DNA from 2 places in the Turicibacter sp. KK003 genome. Region 1 is predicted to be linked to the other one. Evidence: a T-box and tRNA genes for the amino acid it is inferred to sense, from the RefSeq annotation. Region 1 holds a T-box; the other holds one or more tRNA genes.
The links. A T-box is a leader RNA that pairs with one kind of tRNA and senses whether it is charged. The one in region 1 lies ahead of thrS (threonine--tRNA ligase), so its partner is inferred to be a tRNA-Thr.
Positions count from the first base shown of each region.

Region 2: it has a tRNA-Thr gene. The T-box ahead of thrS (threonine--tRNA ligase) is inferred to sense a tRNA for this amino acid. The anticodon was not compared.

Region 1 covers NZ_CP142738.1:737,079-740,513, reverse strand. The annotation lists gene thrS (threonine--tRNA ligase) at 138-2,075, opposite strand; T-box leader at 2,155-2,366, opposite strand; gene dnaI (primosomal protein DnaI) at 2,442-3,350, opposite strand; gene VXM77_RS03500 (DnaD domain protein) at 3,356-3,435, opposite strand, start outside.
Region 2 covers NZ_CP142738.1:2,167,090-2,170,524, reverse strand. The annotation lists gene gpmI (2,3-bisphosphoglycerate-independent phosphoglycerate mutase) at 1-715, shown strand, start outside; gene VXM77_RS10545 (M15 family metallopeptidase) at 756-1,535, opposite strand; tRNA gene VXM77_RS10540 (tRNA-Thr) at 1,698-1,771, shown strand; gene eno (phosphopyruvate hydratase) at 2,402-3,435, shown strand, end outside.

The DNA.
Region 1 (3,435 bases):
CCACAAAAAAATACATTTATGGAATTTATGCTTTTAATAATATTTATGACAAATAATCCCTTTCTCTTTCAACGACAAAAAAACACTTAAACGCCATTAAGCCTTTAAGTGTTTTTTTATTTCATCACATGGATCAATTATTCAGGTAGATAATTTTTACGTTCTGCAATTTCATCTACTAAGAAATGGATAAATTCTTTTAATGGTAATGTTGTTGTTTTTTGTTCTCCAAAGCGGCGGAATGTCACTTCTTTATTCGCAACCTCTTTATCTCCTAAAACAATAGACATTGGAACCTTTTTAGTTTGTGATTCACGGATTTTATATCCCATTTTTTCTTCACGATCGTCTAATTCGAAGCGAACTTTATATTTACGTAACTCTTTCGCTACTTCTTGCGCATACTCTAAATGATATTGGTTATTTACTGGAATCACAGTGACTTGTGTTGGTGCTAACCATAATGGGAATGCCCCTTTATAAGTTTCAATTAAGTAAGCCATAAAACGTTCATATGTTCCGATTAATCCACGGTGCATAACGACAGGACGCACTTTTTCTCCTGTTTCAGAAACGTATGTTAAATCAAAACGTTCTGGTAATAAGAAGTCTAACTGAATAGTTGACATAGTGATATCATGTCCTAATGCTGTTTTAATTTGAATATCTAATTTAGGACCGTAGAAGGCTGCTTCTCCTTCCGCTTCAATAAACGGAATATTATTTTCAACTAATGTTTCACGTAACATTGATTCTGCTGTTTCCCACATTTGATCATCATCAAAATACTTTTCTTTATTTTGAGGGTCACGAAGTGACAGACGATAATAGTTAATTTCCACTCCGAAATCTTTGATTACCCGGTGAATTAACTCTAAGCAGCGTGAGAACTCTTCCTTAATTTGATCGGGACGAACAAATAAGTGAGAATCTGTTAATGTCATCGCACGAACACGTTCAAGACCTGTTAACGCACCTGAAGCTTCAAAACGGTGTTGAATAACTTGCTCAGCATAGCGAATTGGTAAATCACGATATGAACGTAATTTTGTTTTATAAACCATCATATGATGCGGACAAGACATTGGACGTAACACAAGTTCTTCATTATCCATCTCCATTGGAACAAACATATCTTCTTTATAGTGTGACCAGTGTCCTGATGTACGATATAGATCAACTGATCCAAGAACCGGTGTCGCTACGTGTTGATATCCGTATTCTTCCTCTAAATCGATAATGTAACGTTCAATTTGTTGGCGAACTTTCATTCCGTTTGGTAACCAAATAGGTAATCCCTGTCCAACTAATGGACTGAATGTAAATAATTCTAATTCACGTCCGATTTTTTTATGATCGCGCTCTTTACGCTCTTCTAAAATACGTAAATGTTCAGCTAATTGATCTTTTGTATTCGCAGCTGCCCCATAAATACGTGTTAACATTTTATTATCGCTGTCTCCACGCCAATAAGCACCAGCCACATTTAATAATTTAAAGAATTTAATATCTTTTGTATTTGCAACGTGAACCCCACTACATAAGTCAGTGAAATCACCTTCTGAATAAGTAGTAATCACTTCGTTAGCTGGAATAGCGTCAATTAATTCTAATTTATATTCATCGTTTGCAAATAACGCTTTTGCTTCCTCACGGCTTAATTCATGACGAACGATGGGTAAGGCTTCAGAAGAAATTTTGTGCATCATCTTTTCAATAGCCGCTAAATCCGCCTCTGTGATTTTTGCTTCTGTATCAATATCATAGTAGAACCCATCTTCAATCGCTGGACCTACCCCAAATTTTGCATCTGGATATAAACGTTTAACAGCTGCCGCCATTAAATGCGCCGCTGAATGGTTGATAATTTCCCATGCTTCCGGACGATCATTTGTAATTAATTCAATTTTGGCATCTGTTTCAATCGGACGAGTGAAGTCATATAAATGTCCGTTCACCTTTGCAGCCACGCATCGTTTGCGTAATCCTGGTGAAATAGATTGTGCAATCGCCTCAGCAGTTACTCCTTTATCAAATTGTTTTACATTTCCATCAGGGAAAGTAATGTTAATCATAATATTTCCTCCTTTTTGTATCTTTTGATAACGGGAGCGATTATTTTGACAATAAAAAAAATCGCTCCTAATCTTTACAAGTAGGAACGATTAAAATCGCGGTACCATCCTAATTCCGATAAGAAAATTCTTATCAGCAACTTAATTTCGCTTTAACGCAGCAAACGGGAATCTTTTTCAAGTCCAGTTCAAAGGGAGTAATTTAATAAGCGTTCTTAGTAACCTTTCAGCTAATAGTCACTTCTCTAAAAAGACGTTTTTATTAAACCGTATCCTTTTCAAAACCTTTAATATTTATTTATATTATATCACTGAGTCATATTATAATGCATGATTTTTTTAAAATCAAGAAAAAATCTGATGATTTCATCGTTTTTGTCGATAGTTTGTTCCTGCAATTTTAACGGGGACGGTTAAGGCCTTAATTCGTTCTAACACACGTGCTCCTTTAATCTCTTCGATTTCACCTTTTTGCGTATATGAATAGTGATGCTGCAATTGTTGGTAGTCTAGATTAGAACTAAAGAAGGTTGGTAGCCCCTGATGCATGCGATAATTCAAAATGCGTCCAAGGACTTCATCCCTCATCCAACTCGTCATTGACTCACTTCCAATATCATCAAGCATGAGAATCTCAATCTCTTTGAGTTGCTCAATCTTATCGTAAGCACCATTCGTTTCACTATTAAAGCCTGATTTAATTTCAGCAATAAGTTCCGGAAAGTAAACGAGCCCACAAACAATTCCTCGTTGCGATAAAATATTAGCTATTGCACTTAACATATACGTTTTTCCTGTCCCAAACGGTCCATATAAATAAAGACCTCTTCCCTTTTTGGTCGACATATATTCGTTAATAAATAACGTCGCTTTTTCATAAAATTCCACCCGTTCAGGGTCCATAATAAATCTTTCGAAATTAGCGTTTAAAATGTCTGATGGCATATGAAAACTTTTAATATTTTCTAAATGACGTTGATTTAAAGCATATTGGCACGGCGTATATGACACCTTTAACTGTTTATGGACCGGCTTTAACATCGGATAATGCCCCTTTACCGGTTGGCAACAGTGATCAATCCCTTTACATCCCTGACACTTCTCTTTATTTCTTAAAAACTCATCTAAATCAGAAATATAACTCGAAATTAATGAAAGTTCAATTTCATCGCCATACTGGCTTAACGCTTCTTTAATCGATGGATCATCAATAATTTCACGATAGGCCTCCTGAGCATTTTTAGGTTTTGCCATTAACTCCCCAATCCGTTGCATCTTGCTCACCCTTTCTTATTTAAAAGTTGATTTTGTAATTCTTTCATACGTTCAATTTTTTGAAGGTCATCATCTGACAATGATT
Region 2 (3,435 bases), 1.1 Mb from region 1:
TGCTAAAGAAGGTAAAGAAGCATTAGATCCTTCAAAAGGACCTAAAGATGTTTACTTCATCTCAATGATGTCTTACGGGGATGCTGTAAAAGGACCAGTTGTTTTTGGATTACAGGATTTAGCTAATACTTACGGAGAAGTTATCTCAGCAAACGGATTAAAACAATTACGTATCGCTGAAACTGAAAAATATGCTCACGTTACATTCTTCTTTGACGGTGGGGTAGACAAAGAAATCGAAGGAGCAACACGTGTATTAATTAACTCACCAAAAGTTGCAACATATGATTTAAAACCTGAAATGTCAGCATACGAAGTTGCAGATGCTTGTGTGGCTGAAATTAATAAGGATATTCACGATACAATTATCTTAAACTTTGCTAACCCAGATATGGTAGGACATACAGGGGTATTTGATGCAACAGTTAAAGCTTTAGAAGCAGTTGATGAGTGTTTAGGTAAAGTAGTTGATGCGATTATCGCTAAAGGTGGAGTCGCTATTATTACAGCTGACCACGGAAATGCTGAAAAATTAGTGGACGAAAATGGTGGAGCATATACAGCTCATACATCAAATCCAGTTCCAGTCATCGTAACAAAAGAAGGAATTGAGTTACGTGATGGTGGAAACTTAGGAGACTTAGCACCAACAATGTTACAATTATTAAATGTTAAACAACCTGAAGAAATGACAGGAAAATCAATTATTAAATAATAATTTTTATGAAAAGGGCATCGCTTCTCGCGATGCTCTTTTAAGATATATTTTTTTCGAAATGTTGATAATCTTTTGGTTGGTTCCAATCACCACCCCAACTCCAACCATATTTTTTGAAAATTTCACATACTTCACTTTCCGCAGTAATCATACCAGGAATCTCCTGTCCCCGGTCCGTATAGTCTTCGCCGTTTGCGGGTAACACTTTATTTGCGTACACATAAGGATTTATTTTAGGATTAATGTCAATCGCTAATCCGTAGGCGTGATTTGAAGGAGTAGATCCATTTGTAATCATCCTGAAATTAAAGGCGCTTGTATTATTATCTTCCATGGATAATTCATCAGAGTTATCGTAATGATGGATGGCCTTCATTTTTTCAATTGGAAAAGAAATTGTATAAAGTTCTTTAAAGATTTGTAGTACCTCTTCGGCAATCGCCTGATTTACAATGAGTTCTCCTTGGTGTATCTCACCATCAAAACCAACATGAAGAATTTCTAGGTACCGTAGGTCATCATATTCAATGTATTGTGGATCGATTGGGATTAAGGAAGCGAGAGAGTCTCCGTATTTTTCTTGTAGAGTTTGAATGGTAAAAAAGTCATCTACCGTGAACTCGGGAACTGATGATGTTTCAGAAACTTGATCATTTTCGGTGATCGTTGAACTAGGTGGGGAAACTTCCCTTACTAAAGGATTTTCTTCAGGTGAAGAAAAAGGATCGGATTCTTCTGAAACAAACGATAAGGTAATAGGGAGGTATAGACTAAGAGGAATTCCAATCATTAGGAGTGAGATGATAATTTTTTTCATTTAAGACGTCTCCTTTTCAAAAATGGGTTGATAGGTTTATTATTGAGTAAGGTTATTATAAATGAGATCGTTGAAGAAATTTAGTTTTTTATGAAATACTCCTAAATGATGGGATAGGGGATTGAAATTTTAGAAATATATGTTAGAATAATAGTGTGAATGGCCAGGTTAGTTTAGTGGTAAAACAACGCAATGGTAATGCGTAGCCGCGAGTTCGATTCTCGCACCCGGCACCAGTTTATGAAAAGATTGATTCAGCTTGATGAAGCTGATTTTTTTTTTTTTTTTTTTTTTTTTTTTTTTTTTTTTTTTTTTTTTTTTTTTTTTTTTTTTTTTTTTTTTTTTTTTTTTTTTTTTTTGCTTTTTTCGCCAATTTTTTATATCTTCACTTAAAATAAAAATCTCGAGGTTTGTAGAATTTATCGATTGTTTCATCCACAATGGGTATTAAATAAGGGGATGGGAAGAGGGAGCGGTAGGTTGATGATTAAGTTTTCATTTTTGAAAGGCTTTTATCGTCATTAAAATGGATTTCTTCACTTTAGGAGAAGATTTAGATTTTTTCTACATTACCGCATCATTTGTTTATATCGAGGGATTAATTGGTTAAAGATGACACTTTTATTTTTAATAAAGGATATCTAATAGCGATATAATAAAGTGTATAAATGGAGGATATTTAGAAATAATAAGTAATTATCTGATTTGGAAAAGGGGAATTAAGGAGTTTGTCGTTTTTTTTAGTATTATGGTAGGAATAAATAAAAATATAAAAAATAGCGTTTTCAATTTAAAAATATCTTTAATATGCAAAAAAATGTATTATAATAAGAAGTGTGAAAAAATTAGAAAAAGGAGTGTCTTAAATGCCTTATATTGCTGATGTATATGCTCGCGAAGTATTAGATTCTCGCGGAAATCCTACTGTTGAAGTAGAAGTAACAACTGAAAGTGGATCATTCGGACGTGCTTTAGTACCATCTGGAGCTTCTACTGGAATTTATGAAGCAGTTGAATTACGTGATGGAGATAAATCACGTTACTTAGGAAAAGGTGTTTTAAACGCTGTTAAAAACGTTAACGAGGTTATCGCTCCTGCTTTAGTTGGTATGGACGTTACTGACCAATGTGGAATTGACCGTTTAATGATCGAATTAGACGGAACTAAAAACAAAGGAAAATTAGGAGCTAACGCAATCTTAGGTGTATCTATGGCTGTTGCTCATGCTGCTGCTGACTTTGTTGGATTACCATTATACCGTTACTTAGGTGGATTCAACTCTAAAGAATTACCAACTCCAATGATGAACATCATCAATGGTGGAGAACATGCAGACAACAACATCGACTTCCAAGAGTTCATGATTATGCCTGTTGGAGCTCCAACATTTAAAGAAGCTATCCGTATGGGAGCTGAAGTATTCCATGCATTAAAATCAGTATTACACGGTATGGGATTAAACACTGCAGTTGGTGATGAAGGTGGATTCGCTCCAAACTTAGAATCAAACGAAGCTGCTATCAAAGTTATCTTAGAAGCTATCGAAAAAGCTGGATATGTTCCAGGTAAAGACGTAATGATCGCTATGGACGTTGCTTCATCTGAGTTCTACAAAGATGGAAAATACGTTTTAGCTGGAGAAGGTGGAAAAGTATTCACTTCTGAAGAATTATGCGATTTCTACGCTGAATTATGCTCTAAATATCCAATCATCTCAATCGAAGACGGTTTAGACCAAGACGACTGGGCTGGATGGGATTATTTAACTAAAAAAATCGGAGATAAAGTGCAATTAGTTGGAGACGATTTCTTCGTAACTAACACTGAGCGTTTAGCTGAAGGTATCGAGAAAAACGTTGCAAACTCTATCTTAATCAAAGTTAACCAAATCGGTACATT